DNA from 3 places in the Verrucosispora sp. WMMC514 genome. Region 1 is predicted to be linked to each of the others. Evidence: riboswitches for the same ligand, from Rfam matches in the RefSeq annotation. Region 1 holds a riboswitch; each other region holds the start of a gene.

Region 1 (5,140 bases):
GCTGGCCGGTGGTGGCAAGGACCTCACCGGTGAGGAGAAGGCCACTGCCGCGCAGCTCGCCCACCTCGACGTGCTGGCTCTCGCCGAGGCGGAGAAGCCGCTGATCGGCGACGCCGAGTCCGGCGGCGTCATCGACCCCGACGTGCTCTGGTCCTGCACCACCTGCGGTGCCTGCGTCGAACAGTGCCCGGTCGACATCGAGCACGTCGACCACATCGTCGACATGCGCCGCTACCAGGTGCTCATCGAGTCCAGCTTCCCCTCCGAGGCCGGCGTGATGCTGCGCAACCTGGAGAACAAGGGCAACCCGTGGGGCGCGCCGCAGAACACCCGGGAGGACTGGACCAAGGGCCTCGACTTCGAGGTGCCCCGGGTCGGCGAGGTCGAGGACTTCGAGTACCTGTTCTGGGTGGGCTGTGCCGGTGCGTTCGAGGACCGGGCGAAGAAGACCACCCGGGCCGTCGCGACCCTGCTCAACGAGGCCGGCGTCTCGTTCGCCATCCTCGGCGAGGGGGAGACCTGCTCCGGTGACCCGGCCCGCCGGATCGGCAACGAGTTCGTCTTCCAGATGCTGGCCCAGCAGAACGTCGAGACCCTGAACGAAGCGTTCGAGGGCCGGGAGAAGGCCAAGCGCAAGATCGTCGCAACGTGCCCGCACTGCTTCAACACCCTGGGCAACGAGTACGGCCAGCTGGGCGGCGAGTTCGAGGTGGTGCACCACACCCAGTTGCTGGCCCACCTGGTCGCCACCGGCAAGCTCACCCCGGTGCAGCCGGTCGACGGCGGCGTCACCTACCACGACCCGTGTTACCTGGGCCGGCACAACCGGGTATTCAGCCCGCCGCGCGAGGTGCTGGGCAGCGCGATCGAGGGTGAGCTGACCGAGATGCCGCGTAACAGCGAGCGCTCCTTCTGTTGCGGTGCGGGTGGTGCCCGCATGTGGATGGAGGAGCGCATCGGTAAGCGGATCAACGTGGACCGGGTCGAGGAGGCCATGTCCACCGGGGCGAGGACGGTCGCCGTCGGTTGTCCGTTCTGTTCGACGATGCTCACCGACGGGGTGAACGGCAAGGGTGCCGGAGAACAGGTCGAGGTCATCGACGTGGCCAGCGTTCTGCTCCGCTCGGTCAAGCCCGAGCAGGTCGGCGGCGCCGAGGAGACCACGCCGGTGGCCGGCTGACCGGCCCGGACGCACCGGGCGGGGCGGCACCCCTATCCAGTGCCGCCCCGCCCGGTTTTGTATTGGCGTACGTGACTATAACGAATCGGCCGACACCCTTAGTGTGCGTACCGTCGCGCAAAGGTGAATGAGCCGTTGGTCGCCTTGATTCCCCACCTACCGTTCCCTAATGTGGGGCACCGACCGCCATGGGTCGTCGGATCCCGCCACTTACCTCTCGCGGGACGCCCGGTGGTCGGTTGCAAAGGAGACGCTGCCGGTGGCAACCATGCCCCTCCATCGTCGTGCGCCGGGACGATCCCGTCCGGGTGGCCTGCGTAGGGCCGCCCGCGGGCTGGTCGTCCTGGTAGCCGCCGCCGCGGTCGGTGCCGGCCTGCTCGCCGCCCCCGCGTACGCCGAGCCCTCGGTCGACGAGATCGAGGCCCAGATCGACAAGCAGTGGCAGAAGCTGGAGCCCACCATCGAGCAGTACAACAAGGTGCGCTCCCAGCTGCGGGTCAACAAGCAGAAGTCGAAGAGCCTGGAGAAGAAGATCCAGCCGCTGGCCCTGGAGACCGAGCTGGCGATGAACCGGGTGGCCGACCTCGCCTCCCGCTACTACATCACCGGCCCGTCCAAGGAGATCGGTGTCGTCCTGCTCAACTCGAAGCCGAACGAGCTCGGCGAGCAGATGGCCTTCCTCGACCGGCTCGCCTCGCAGGAGCGCCGCGAGCTCGAAGGCGTCATGAAGATCCGCAAGAAGTACGACGACCAGAAGGCCAAGCTCGACGCCCTGATCGCCGACCAGGAGGCGAAGCAGAAGCAGCTGGCGGCGAAGAAGAAGCAGATCGACGCCGAGATCAAGCGGCTGGAGAGGTCGCTGCCGGTGACCACGGTGAAGACCACCAACTGCCCGACCATCAACGGTGTGGTCAGCGACGCCGCCCGCACGGCCATCCGGACCGCGTGCGCCCAGGTCGGCAAGCCGTACGTCTGGGGCGCCACCGGCCCGAACTCGTTCGACTGCTCGGGTCTGACCCAGTACGCGTACAAGGCCGCGGGCATCTACCTCACCCACTTCACCGGTGCCCAGTGGAACGAGGGCAAGGCCGTCTCCCGCGCCGACGCCCGTCCCGGCGATCTGGTCTTCTTCCGCAGCGACGTGAGTCACGTCGGGTTGTACCTGGGCAACAACCAGATGGTGCACGCGGCTCGCGCCGGCAAGCCGGTGAACGTCTCGCCCATCACGACCATGCCGGTCGCCGGTTTCCGCCGACCCGGCTGAGCCGCCACCGCGTCCGCTGAGCGGTCGCGCAGGAACGCCCGAGGGCCCCCGGTCAAGTCGACGGGGGCCCTCGCCACTGTCGGATGTAAGCACCCACAGTGACGGTGTGGATCTGTTGCGTATCGACGCCGATCGTCCCTACGCTGGGCAATCGTCGGCCGCTGGCAGGTCCGCCCAGCCCGGGCGGTAACGGTCCGACACCGCCGAATCGCTCGTCAGCGAGCCGGGGAACCAGGTACCCGGGGTGAATCCGTGCCGGTCACGGTAGGGCGCCCCTTCCCGCCCGAACCCGTCAGCTAACCCGGTAGGCGGTAGCGGAAGAAGGAGTGCTGAGCCCGGTGGCAGACCATGCCCCGCGGCCACCGTCATCGCCGCCGGCAATGCCCGGCCGATCGACGGACTCGCCGCGTTCCAGCTGGTACCGCTGCATCATCGCTGGCCTGGCCGCGACCGCCGTGATGCTGGTCGGCGGCGCGACGGAGGCCCGGGCCGAGCCCACGGTCGCCGACATCGAGCGCCAGATCGACGAGGACTGGAATCGGCTCGAACCCGTCATCGAGCAGCACAACGCGACCCGGCAGGACCTGGCCGGCAAGCGGCGGGAGGCGGACGCGCTGGCCGCCAGGATGGCACCGCTGCAACGCCAGGTGGCCGAGGCCATGGACCGGGTCGGCAAGCTCGCTGCCCGCGCGTACAAGGGCGAACAGGTCCGCTTCGTCAACACGCTGCTCGGTAGCCGGTCGCCGGGCGAGGTGGTCGAGCAGCTCGGCCTGCTCGACCGGTACGCCCGCGTGCAGCAGCAGGACGTGCGGCACGCGAGTGACCTGCGCGACGAACTCGCCGAGACCAAGGCCGGCCTGGACCGCACGATCGGCGAGCTGACCCGCACCGAGGCCGATCTCGCCGAGCGGCGGCGACAGATCGACGCCGAGATCGACAGGTTGCAGCGGCTCCGGCTGCGGGCGTACGGGAAGGGTGATGGTGGCCCGCTACGGCCGGCGCCCTGCCCGGCCAGCTACCCGGGCGGAGCGGCCGGCGAGGCGGTCACCTTCGCCTGCGCCCAGATCGGCAAGCCGTACTCCTGGGGCGCCGAGGGGCCCGACGCGTACGACTGTTCCGGGCTGACGTTGGCCGCCTGGTCGCGGGCCGGTGTCGCACTGCCGCACAACGCGGCGCGGCAGCGTCGGGTCACCAAGTCGGTAAGCCGTGGCGCGCTGCGCCCCGGCGACCTGGTCTTCTACTACCGGGACCTGCACCATGTCGGGATGTACGTCGGCGGCGGCTGGGTGGTGCACGCCTCCCGGGCGGGTCAACCGGTCAAGATGAAGCGGCTGGACAGCAGCCCGGTGCACAGTTTCGGCCGGCCCGGCTGAGGATCGCCGGTGTCAGCGGGTGGGCCACGTGCGCCAGCTCTGCCAGGCACGACTGGGCGTCGGGCCGCGCTGACCCTGGTAGCGGGAACCGTAGACGGCCGAGCCGTACGGGTGCTCGGCCGGTGAGGAGAGCCGGAAGATGCAGAGCTGCCCGATCTTCATCCCGGGCCAGAGGGTGATCGGCAGGTTTGCCACGTTGGACAGTTCCAAGGTGACGTGACCGGAGAAGCCGGGGTCGATGAAGCCGGCGGTGGAGTGGGTGAGCAGGCCGAGTCGTCCCAGGCTGGACTTGCCTTCGAGGCGGCCGGCGAGCTGGTCGCCCAGCGAGATGACCTCGAGCGTGGAGGCGAGTACGAACTCGCCCGGGTGCAGCACGAACGCCTGGCCGTCGGGCACCTCGACGGCCGAGGTGAGGTCGTCCTGCCGGGTGGCCGGGTCGATGTGGGTGTAGAGGTGGTTGTTGAAGACCCGGAAGAGTTTGTCCAGACGTACGTCGATGCTGGAGGGCTGCACCAGGGTGGGCTCGAACGGTTCGAGCGCCAGGGTGCCCGCCTTGATCTCGGAGACCAGGTCGCGGTCGGAGAGCAGCATCGCCACACCATAGCTGCCGGTATGCGACACGCGTGTCGGACTACCCGCTTCGAACGTGTGTTCGATAGGATGTCGGCATGGCTTCCTGGTCCGAATTCGCCGCTGACGAGCCTCGACTCGCCAACGGGATCCGCCTTCTCATGCAGCAGTACGGCCCGGGCTTCGGCTACCTGGCCACGGTCCGCGCCGACGGCGGACCCCGGGTGCACCCGGTCTCCCCGGTGATCACCGATGACGGTCTCTACTGCTTCGTCATCGACTCACCGAAGCGGCGCGACCTGGAACGCGACGGTCGTTACGCGCTGCACTCGTTCCCGCCGGAGGAGAGCGACGACGAGGCGTACGTGGCCGGGCGGGCCCGGCCCGTCACCGACGACGCCACCGTCGCCCGGCTGGCGTTCGCGGCGCGGGCCGCCCCGCACGCCGACTGGCGCCTGTTCGAGTTCACCGTCGACGTGGCGATGTTGGCCCGACGGGAGCAGTCGGTGGCTGGGCCGAGCGAGCTGGCGTCGCATCCGGCGGTCCAGGTCTGGCTCGACCCGGCGGGCGCCACACCCCAGGCCACGCGCCCGGTGCCGGCCCACTCCGGGCGGCATCACCGCCGCGCCGCCTGACCCACACGCACAGGTGCCGGCCCCGTCCGACGGAGCCGGCACCCGCGGTACGCGGTGCGACGCTCGCGCTACGCCGCGCGGTAGGAGTTCCAGGCGTTGATCATGCGGGTGGCCTGGC
Region 2 (5,140 bases), 1.9 Mb from region 1:
AGGCCCTGGTGCCGGAGGCGGACCGCTGGTGGTTCGCCCAGGTCTTCCCGCTGGTCCGTTCGCTGGAGTTCTGGATGGGCGTGGCCGCCGCCGAACTCATGCTGCGTGGTCGCTGGCGGGGTCCTCGGCTGCCGCTGGCCAGTCTGATCTTCGTGCTGACCTGGGTGGCGGCCTCCCAGTGGATCCCGGCCGAGTTCTGGACGGCACTGCTGTCGGCGGCGTACGTCCTGGTGATCGCGGCGGCGGCCGACGCGGACGTGCACGGGCGGCGCTCACCGCTGCGCTCCCGACCGATGGTCTGGCTGGGCGAGGTCTCCTTCGCCTTCTACCTGGTGCACGTCTTCGTGATCATGACGATCCTGCGGGTCACCGGCGACTGGGGCACCGGCCTGCCCGGCTGGTGGGGCCCGGTCGCGGTGATCGGATTCCTGCTGCTCACCCTGGGCCTGGCCGCGCTGTTGCAGCGGTACGTGGAGCAGCCGATGATGCGTCTCCTGGCCCCGTCCCGGCCACCCCGACCCGGCCCGCAGGACGGCGAGCCCGCGACGCCGGGTGGCGGGTGGTCCGCGACGCCGGCTGGCCCGGGGCGAGCCACGGAGTCGCGCGGTGCCCCGCGATCGGGGACGCCGGGCGGACCGGTCGTGGACGGGCTGCCGCGCCAGCGGATGTCCGGTGGCGGCGATGTGGACCTCGCCACCGGCCCGGGGCAGGACCGCTCCGTCCAGCAGGGACGGTAGGCGACCGGCGGGCTGACCTGCGTGTATCGACGTACGTACCCGACGCGCCGGACGGTGCGACACGCCCGGTGACCGGTGCGTGCGGGCCGCCGGTGGCGGTAGCGTGACGAGGTGCTTCCCGCCGCGCCCGCCCGTCCGTTGTGGTGGTTGGCGCGCTGGGCCGCGCGGCTGCTGACCGGGCTCGCGGTCGCCGCCGCCTTCTCCCTCGGCGCCTGGGCACTGCCCGACCGGGCACCCGCCGCCGCACCGTCGGCCGAGGCCGCCGTACCGGCCGCCGTCGCACGGGACCTGGCTCGCGAAGTCGCCGTACCCCTCGACCTGGCCGGTCCCGACCTGGTGACCGGCCTCGACCGGGCCGGCCTGGCGATGCCGACCGTGCGCGGCGCCGGTGGCACCGACCTGGCCGGGGCCTCCGGACCGCGCGTTGGTGACCCGGCGGAAGCCTCCGGGTCGCCGATCGCGCGGGACGCCGGTGACTCCGTCGGGTCCGGGATGCCCTCGCTGCCGCCGGCGGCCGATGGCCAGCCCGGGCTGACGGCGCTCGGCAGCGGCACCGCCGGCGTCACGCGGGGGTCGCCGGCTCCGGTTGCGGGTGTCCGGGCCGCCCGCGCCCCACCGCACGCCTGATCCTGGCGACCCTTTCCTCGCCTCCGCGCCGCGCCCGGCCGCGCACCCGCGCCAAGCACGGCCAGCCCGTTGCCGTCGGTCGCGCCGTCGATGCGCGCCATGACCGGCGGCACCGCCCGCCTCAACCCGGCAACCGCGCCGCATCGCCATCCGCTGCCGGTACGACCACCGACGCCGTACCGATCTCCGCCGAGGTGCCGACATGGAGAAGACCGTTCTCTACCAGTTCCTGATCGAGGTGCCACGCGCCGCCGCCATCTGGTCGGTCCTGCTGGTGCTCGCGCTGGGCGTGCTCACCGTGCTGGTCGCCCGCCCGGAGCCGGCCGGGCCGGTGGAGAAGACCACCGACCCGGACGCGCTCCGCGCCGCGGCCGACGAGGCCGACCTGCGCCGATACGCCGGGGAGGTGGCGGTCGCGGCAGCCGGCGCCGGCCAGAACGCCGAGCGGCGGCGTACGGCGTGGCGGGTGGCCCAGGCGGAGCTGGACCGCGCCTGGGCCGGGTACGACGAGGCGGAGGCCGCCGCCCGGCGGCTGGCCGGTGTCACCGGACTGCCGGCCCCGCGCACTCCGCGCACCCCGGCCGAGTACGCGGCTCGGGAACGCTGGCTGCACCGGGCGGCGATGGCTGCCCACTGGCGCGGTGACCTGACCGCCCGGCAGCTCACCGACGTACTGGCGCACCGGTCCGGCTGGGATCCCCGACGTCACCCGGCCGAGCAGGAGGCCGTTCTCGCCCGGGTGGTACGCGACAACCGCCTGGCCGCCTATCGATCGGCCGCCGGGCGGGAACGTGACCTGTGGCGGGCGGCGGAACTGGCCACCGAGGCGGCCCGCGCCCTCTCCGCCGAGGCGTACGCGGCCGCCGCGCGGCTCCGGCCGAACCGACCGCCCGTCTCCGGACGCGCCATCGTCGAGCGGTCCGGCCTGGTCCCGCGCTGGCGTCCGGCTCGGCTCGGCTGAAATTCCGTGAGCTGGGTCACATTGGTGCGAAATTCGGTCACTGTTCGTAGGTAAGACGTTTGTCGCAGTAATCCCCGCCGACTTTTCTCCCTGCCGTCCGGTTGTCACCCGTTGGTGCCCGGAATGCCGTCGGTCCCATTGAGCGACGCCAGTTCCCAGGTACCCGAAAATTGCCCCGCTCGATCATGTTTAAGCAGGTCAGAGCGGGTTGGCTTCAAGGTGACCGGCCAGTAGTGTCAGCGCGTCCGGTGCGGTAACCGATCGCAGGAAGCGACGCCGTACCGACCCGCTCAATCGTGAACTCACGAACCGGGGACCCACTGCACCACTGGGGTGAATCCGCGAGCCTCGGCCCGCGGTAGGGCGTCTTCCCGCCCGAATCCGTCAGCTAACCCGGTCGGCGGTGACGGAAGGAGTACCAACCCTCGTGCGGTCCGATGTGATCCCCCCGTTCCCCCACCTCCACGGCACCGCGGTGCCCGTGCTCGCCGGCCCGACCGCCGCGAGCTGACCCCGGTCATCGCCACCGCCCGGGTTCTTCCGGGCGTACCCCTTGAACGGCCTGTCCCGCTCGCCCAGGCGGTCGTCGGCGTTCCGTTGCCGACCCGACCGCCGGAGCCGGTGTGCCGTTCTCCCCTCAGCCCGTGGAGGAATCCGTGAAGCACACCCTTTCCCGCCGGCTCCGCCGGCTGGTCAGCGAACGCCCCTATCAGCTCGTTGCCGGATCCGCCGTGGCGCTCGTCCTGGCCACCGGCACCGGCGCCGCCCTGGCCGGCACCGGGAACACCCCGGCCCCCACGCGGGCCACCACCGCCGCCGAACTGTCCGGCGACACGGTGGCCGCGCCGAGCCAGGCGGAGGTCGCGCCGGCCACCGCCGCGCCGAGCAGCGCCGCGCCGAGCAGCGCCGCGCCGAGCAGCGCCGCGCCGAGCAGCGCCGCACCGGCCAGCCCGGCACCGGCAAGCGCCGCCGCCTCGCCGTCGCCGAAGCCCAGCTCGGCCACCCCGGACCCGGACCTGACCAGCAAGAAAGCGGCACCGAAGCCGCCGGCCTCGAAGGTTCTGGACTACGACCACCAGGCCCAGATCAACGGCTACTACTGCGGTCCCGCCGCGGTGCGTAACGCGCTGAGTGCCGCCGGTGTCGCGCGCAGCCAGGACGCCCTGGCCGGCCAGCTCGGCACCACGTTCGCCGGCACCAACTCGGCCGAGGACACCACCCGCGTTCTCAACGCCGTCGTCAAGGGTGACCCGTACGAGACCACGATGATCCGTGGCGGTGCGGCCACCCCGGCCCAGATGGACCAGCTTCAGGAAGACGTCGTCGCCGCCGTCACCGACGGGCGGGGTGTCGTGGTGAACGTCGCCGGCACCGTCACCGACACCGACGGTCGCTGGCACTCCTTCCCCGGCGGGCACTACATCGCCGTGGTCGGCTACCAGGACTCCGGGCGGCTGGTGAAGATCGCCGACTCGGCGGACGCCTCGTACCCGTCGTACTGGCTCAGCACCATCGATCTCGCCAACTGGGCCGCCACCCGCGGCTACTCGGCCTGATCGCATCGTCCCGCTTTACACACGGAAGCCCTCGGCCCGCCGGCCGAGGGCTTCCGTTTCGGGTACGTCAGGCGTGCGGGCCGTGCTGCTTCGCCAGGCCGACGAAGCTTGCCCAGGCGGCCGGGGTGAAGGCCAGCGTGGCGGCGTCGCGGTTCTTGGTGTCGCGGACCAGCACGACGCCGGGCAGGTTGTCGGCGACCTCCACGCAGTCGTTGCCGCTGGAGCCGCTGCGGGTGGACTTGCGCCAGGTCGCGCCGTTCAGATCCATGGCTTCACAACATCCTTCATGCGCTCGATCGACTGGCGGCCGGACAGTGCCTCGTTGCGCACCGTCTCCCACTTCGACAGCAGGACACTCAGGTCGTCGTCCTTGTCGACCAGGACGCCGCCGAGTTGGGTATCCAGATTACCCACCCAGCCGCCGTCCGCCCCCCGCGCCAGGATGAAGGGGCCGGTCAGTCCATCGTGCATGGCGACGCCGGTCGGCACCAGGTGCACGCTGATGTTGGGCCGGGTGGCCAGCGCCATCAGGTGTTGCACCTGCTCGACCAGCACGTCCTTGAGCTCCTCGTCGACCCGCCGCAGCACCATCTCGTCGATCACCGCGACGAGTTGGGGCGGGTCGTCCTGCTCCAGCACCGTCTGCCGGGCCATCCGGTTGGCCAGCCGACGCTCCACCCCCGCCTCGGTCAGCGCGGCGTCGGTCCGGATCACCGCGCGGGCGTAGCGCTCGGTCTGGAGCAGGCCCGGCACCAGCGTCGGCTGGTAACAGCGGAGCTGCCGGGCGGCCTGTCCATCTACCTCGCCGGCCTGATGTACGACGCCATGCGCGACCTCTACCACCTCAACCCCCACGACGCCCCAACCCCCACCACCCTCTTCACCCGCTTCATCGCCTGGGCCCGCCACCAACCCGCCTGACGACCCCGCTGCCATCACGCGAATCTTGGACAGTTTCCGTCTTTCGCGAACGGATTTTGTCCAAGATCTCGGGGAATCGGTCCCCGGAGTGGACGGTGGGGACGATCGATGGGTGGGGGTGGCGAGTAGGGGTGGCGGCTGAGGGACATGGGTCGGCACGACGGCTGGGGGATGCGACGATCAGGGTGACATCGGCCTCGACGTTTCGAGACGTGTGCGGGGGAGCCATGGGGAAGCAGGGGCCCTACGTGGGGCTGGCCACGACGTTCGACACCGCCGCCGAGCTGTACGAGCAGGCCCGGCCGGGCTATCCGGAGGCGTTGTTCGCCGACCTGGCC
Region 3 (5,140 bases), 2.0 Mb from region 1:
CGATCCGGTGCGGCTCGTGGTGCCGGCGCCCGAGTTGGAGACCACCGTCGTGACGGCCGCCAGCGCCCTGCTCGGCGAGGTGGAGGGCACCGTCGGGGTGATCACGCCGGTGCCGCGACGGGACCAGGTCGCGGCCTGGCTGGGAGCCCATGGCGGCGATCGGTTGCAGGTGGTGACCAGCCTGGAGGCCAAGGGCATGGAGTACGACGGGGTGGTGCTGGTCGCCCCGGCGGAGATCCGGGCGGAGCCCGGCGCCGGTGTCCGTACTCTCTACGTCGCGCTGTCCCGGGCCACCCAGCGGTTGACCACCGTCGACCCGACCGGTTGAGTCGCGAGCCGACGCTTGCACTCATAGCGATGTTGGCATAGGTCCGTCCCCGGCCCGCCTGACGACGCAAGGTGTCTGGGTGGGCGCCGGCCATGACCACCACCACGCTGCGGTCTCAAACGCCGCACACCGCCACTCCGGCCGGCTGTGGGCGGCGTTCGCCCTGCTCAGCGCCCTGATGCTGATCGAGGCAGGCACCGCTTTGCGGACCGGTTCGCTGGCCCTGCTCTCCGACGCCGGGCACATGTTCACCGATGTGCTGGGCATCGGCATGGCCCTCGCGGCCGTGGCCGCCACCCGGCGGGCCGACACCGACCCACAACGCACCTTCGGGCTCTACCGGCTGGAGGTGCTCGCGGCCCTGGCCAACGCCGTACTGCTCTCCGGCGTCGCGGTGTACGTGCTGATCGAGGCGGTACGTCGATTCGGGGATCCGCCCGAGGTGCTCGCCGGCCCGGTTCTGGTGGTGGCGGCGCTCGGCCTGCTCGCCAACGTCGCCGCGTTCGCGCTGCTGCGCCCGGGGGCGCGGGAGAGCATCAACCTGCGGGGGGCCTACCTGGAGGTGCTGGCGGACCTGCTGGGCTCGCTGGGCGTGATCGCGGCCGCCCTGCTGATCGCCGTGACCGACTGGTGGTGGGCCGATCCGCTGGTGGCGGTCGCGATCGCCGTGTTCATCCTGCCCCGCACCTGGCGCCTGGGCCGGGCAGCGGTACGCATCCTGGTCCAGGCCGCACCGGAGCACCTGCAGGTCACCGCGGTGCACGACCGGCTGGCCGCGGTACCGGGCGTGGCCGGCGTCCACGACCTGCACGTCTGGACGTTGACCTCCGGAATGGAGGTCGCCTCCGCACACCTGACCGTCAGTCCGGACGCCGATGTCGGCACCGTCCTGGCGGCGGCCCGCTCGGCGCTGCACGAGGACTTCCAGATCGAACACGCGACCCTCCAGGTCGAGCCGCGTACCGACCCCGGGGGTTGCGGGGCGGTGCGGTGGTGACCAGGCCAATCGGAGAAAAGTAGGTTATTGTCCGATTTGCTCTGGTCTACTAGTCAACAACCGAACACCAGCAGTAACAGCAGCTGCACCGGTCACGTGCGCACCGGTAGGCTCTGACCCGGCCACCGCCAGGCGGCACCCACCGGTGCCGGCGGCGGCCGCCGCCTAATCGCCCGCCAGGGCGAACCGGGGAACCACGTTCCTGGGGTGTATCCGCGCCAGCGGTAGGGATCTTCCGTCCCGAACCCGTCAGCTAACCCGGTCGGCGGCTGACGGAAGGACATGTGCATGCCAGCAGTGGCAACGGTAAGACCGGCCGCCCGTACGGCGGCCCTGATCGCCGCCGCGCTCGCCCTCACCCTCGGCGTCGCGCTGGCTCCCTTCTCCCCAGCGACCGCCGCACCGCAGGCGTTGCGCGCGGCGGCACCGGGAGATGTGGACGACGAGGGCGGCACCCCGGCACTACGGGCCCAGTTGGAGGCGGCCAGCAAGGGCTATCTCGACGCCAAGACGGCGCTCGACCGCTCGGTGAAGCGACAGAAGAAGCTGGCCGAGCAGCTCAAGACGACCGAGAGCCAGGTCGCCGAGCGCGGTACCAAGGTCGCCGAGATCGCCGCGCAGGCGTACCGCACCGGACGGCTGGGTGCCGCGTCGGCGCTGCTCAACAGCGGGTCACCGGCCGGTTTCATGGACCGGGCGGCGGCGCTGGACGCGGTGGCCGCCAATGAGGACCGTGCGCTGCGGGAACTCCAGACCGCCCGGGACGAGGTCAGCGCCACCAAGCTGGCCCTGGACGCGGAGATCCAGGAACAGCGCAAGCAGGTGGCCGTGATGGCCAAGCGCAAGGACCAGGCCGAGCGGGCGTTGACCGTGGCCATCGAGCGGGACGAGGCGGCCGAGCGGGCCAGGGCCGCCGAACGGGCCGCCCGGTCACCGTCGCGTAGCGGCGGGTCGAGTCCCACCGCCAAGCCCGCTCCGCGCAACTCCGACGGGTCGTGGCCCTCGGAGTCGTGCAGCGTCAACGACCCCACCCCGGCCAACGGCTGCATCACCCCACGCACCCTGCACGCGCTGAAGCAGGCCAAGTCGGCCGGCTTCACCCGGTACGTCTCCTGCTACCGCTCCGGCGGCTCGGGCGAGCACCCGAAGGGTCGGGCCTGCGACTTCGCGGCCCAGAAGAAGGGCTTCGGCGGGGACGCGACCGGAGGTGACCGGACCTACGGCAACAACCTGGCGGCGTACTTCGTCAACAACGCCGACCGGCTCGCGGTGCTCTACGTGATCTGGTACAGGCAGATCTGGTTGCCCAGCAGCGGCTGGAAGTCGTACAGCGGTGCCCGCGGTGACCCGTCCAGCGACCACACCAACCACGTTCACCTGTCGGTGTACTGACCTCCTCGTCGCGCCGGGTGAACCGCTCTTCACGAGCGGTTCACCCGGCGTTGCGTTTTTCCGTCGGCCGGCCGGGCACCGTCCCTTCGGCGCGCGTCGACGCGTCTCGTTGGATACCGTCGTACCAGTAAGCGGTATTTGTCCGCTAGCGGGAGGAACGCCCATGGACGAGCGAATCGCCAGGCCCGGCGACGGTACGGACCACGGAGTGCGTTCATGAGCGGCCGCGTCATGATCTTCGCGCCGACCCCGCTGCTGACCGTCACCATCGACCAGCCGAGCGACGCACCGGAGCTGCACCTGCACCCGGGCGGGCAGGGGGTGTGGCAGGCCAGGATGGTGCTGTCCCTCGGCGTCGACGTGGTGCTCTGCGCGGCACTCGGGGGCGAGGTCGGGCAGGTGCTGGAGCCGTTGCTGGTCAGCGAGGGGGTCGACCTCAAGGTGGTGGCCCGCGACTCCGGTGGCACCGGCGGGTACGTGCACGACCGTCGCGAAGGTACCCGTCGGGAGGTCGTCGACGTGATCGGCCAACCGTTGAGCCGGCACGAGCTGGACGAGCTGTACAACCTCGCGCTCGGCGAGGGCCTGCGCGCGCCGGTGAGCGTGTTGAGCGGCCCGAACCATCCGTCCCTGGTCCCCGCCGACCTCTACCGGCGTTTTGCCGCCGATCTCGGCGCCAACGGCGGCCGGGTGGTGGTGGACCTCTGCGGCGAGCACCTGACGGCCGTCCTGGAAAGCGGGGTCTTCTTCCTCAAGGTCAGTCACGAGGAGCTGATCGCCGACGGGCGGGCCGAGGGCGACGACGAGGAACAGCTCACCCGCGCGATGTACGACCTGCACGCCTCCGGTGCCGAGAACGTGGTGGTCAGCCGGGCCGACAAGCCCGCGTTGGCACTCGTCGACGGCGAGGTGTTCACGGTGCGGATGCCGCGCCTGGAGGCGGCCGACCCCCGCGGGGCGGGCGACTCGATGACCGCCGGGGTCGCCGCCGTGGTGGCCCGGGGCGGCGATGTGCGCACGGCGATCCGTACCGGCGCGGCGGCCGGCGCACTCAACGTCACCCGGCACGGCCTCGGCACCGGCCGACTCGACTCGATCAACGGCCTCGTCGACCGGGTCCGACTCGAACCGGCGGGCAGCCGTCCGCAGGAGCGGACCACCCCCGACGAGCTGGCGCAACGGGCGGGTGGCCGGTGAGGCTACGGGTCCTGATCACCAACGATGACGGGATCGCCGCGCCGGGCATCCAGGCGCTGGCCCGGGCGGCCGTCGACCGGGGCCTGGACGTGGTGGTGGCCGCCCCGTTGGAGGAGGCCAGCGGCACCAGCGCCGCGATGAGCGCGGTGGAGCAGGACGGGCAGGTGGTGGTCCGCGAGCATCCGCTGCCGGAACTCGACGGCGTGCCGGCGTTCGGCGTCGGTGGCTCACCCGGGTTCATCGCGCTCATCGCCGTACACGGTGCCTTCGGACCGCCGCCGTCGGTGCTGCTGTCAGGAATCAACCGGGGCGCCAACGCGGGGCGCGCGGTGCTGCACTCCGGCACGGTGGGAGCCGCCTTCACCGCCGCCGCGAACGGCTGCCGGGCAATGGCGGTCTCGCTGGACGTGCTCTCGGCCGGTGAGGCGACTGCGGCCAGCGGCGGTGCCGCGGTGGCGGCCGCCGCCCGGGTACGCGACGCCGAACGGAACTGGGCCACCGCCGCCCGGGTCGCTCTGGACCTGCTGCCCCGGCTGACCGCGGCGCCGACGGAGAGCGTCCTGAACGTCAACTCGCCGGATCTACCGCTGGGTCGGCTGCGCGGGGTACGCCGGGCCACCCTGGCCACTTTCGGCCAGGTGCAGATGACCGTCGCCGAGTCCGGACACGGCTTCGTCCGCACGTCGTTGGAAGAGCCGGGCCAGGCGGTACAGCCCGGCACGGACCTGGCCCTGCTCGCCGACGGCTACGCCTCGGTGACCGCGGTGCGGGCGGTCACCGAGGTGGCTGACGTGGATCTGTCCGGCCTCGACGGGGAGTGATCCGCTCCCGTCGGCCAGTCGGGGCGGGTCAGGCCCCGGGGACTGCCTCGGAGGCCGTGGCGGCCCCGGCGTAGTAGGGCTCGGGCGCGCCGAAGAGACCGAGCAGACCGGTCACCCAGAGCTGCCGGTGGACGAACCGGCTCGGCTCGGTGACGATCAGCTTCACTCCGCTGACCTCGGCGGTCTGGAAACCGGCGACCATGGCGCTGATGCCGACCGAGTCGATGAAGGTGACCAGCCGCATGTTGAGCTCGATCCGGGCCGGCCGCCCCTTGGCCAGCACCTCGGCGATGGCCTCTTTCACCTCGTACGCGGTGTCGACGTCGATCTCGCCCCGAGGGGCGATCTCGATGACACCACCGGGCCGAACCGTCTGCAGGATCGACAGGCTCACGCGAGCACCTC

What was found. A riboswitch is a leader RNA that binds a small molecule or an ion and turns the genes downstream of it on or off. The one in region 1 is predicted to bind cyclic di-AMP.
Region 2: it holds a riboswitch for cyclic di-AMP, as region 1 does, so the genes downstream of both, O7597_RS21345 (C39 family peptidase) here and O7597_RS12050 (NlpC/P60 family protein) in region 1, are expected to answer to the same signal.
Region 3: it holds a riboswitch for cyclic di-AMP, as region 1 does, so the genes downstream of both, O7597_RS03200 (hypothetical protein) here and O7597_RS12050 (NlpC/P60 family protein) in region 1, are expected to answer to the same signal.

The regions. Positions count from the first base shown of each region.
Region 1 is NZ_CP114906.1:2,698,035-2,703,174, forward strand. It holds gene O7597_RS12040 ((Fe-S)-binding protein) at 1-1,180, shown strand, start outside; gene O7597_RS12045 (C40 family peptidase) at 1,434-2,444, shown strand; cyclic di-AMP (ydaO/yuaA leader) riboswitch at 2,636-2,770, shown strand; gene O7597_RS12050 (NlpC/P60 family protein) at 2,825-3,817, shown strand; gene dcd (dCTP deaminase) at 3,830-4,408, opposite strand; gene O7597_RS12060 (pyridoxamine 5'-phosphate oxidase family protein) at 4,486-5,022, shown strand; gene O7597_RS12065 (zinc metalloprotease) at 5,091-5,140, opposite strand, start outside.
Region 2 is NZ_CP114906.1:4,576,898-4,582,037, forward strand. It holds gene O7597_RS21330 (acyltransferase) at 1-737, shown strand, start outside; gene O7597_RS21335 (hypothetical protein) at 849-1,364, shown strand; gene O7597_RS21340 (hypothetical protein) at 1,567-2,325, shown strand; cyclic di-AMP (ydaO/yuaA leader) riboswitch at 2,603-2,743, shown strand; gene O7597_RS21345 (C39 family peptidase) at 2,970-3,881, shown strand; gene O7597_RS21350 (DUF397 domain-containing protein) at 3,949-4,149, opposite strand; gene O7597_RS21355 (DUF5753 domain-containing protein) at 4,140-4,634, opposite strand; gene O7597_RS21360 (class I SAM-dependent methyltransferase) at 5,030-5,140, shown strand, end outside.
Region 3 is NZ_CP114906.1:729,343-734,482, forward strand. It holds gene O7597_RS03190 (AAA family ATPase) at 1-328, shown strand, start outside; gene O7597_RS03195 (cation diffusion facilitator family transporter) at 408-1,325, shown strand; cyclic di-AMP (ydaO/yuaA leader) riboswitch at 1,478-1,609, shown strand; gene O7597_RS03200 (hypothetical protein) at 1,614-2,717, shown strand; gene O7597_RS03205 (PfkB family carbohydrate kinase) at 2,934-3,914, shown strand; gene O7597_RS03210 (5'/3'-nucleotidase SurE) at 3,911-4,735, shown strand; gene O7597_RS03215 (STAS domain-containing protein) at 4,764-5,129, opposite strand.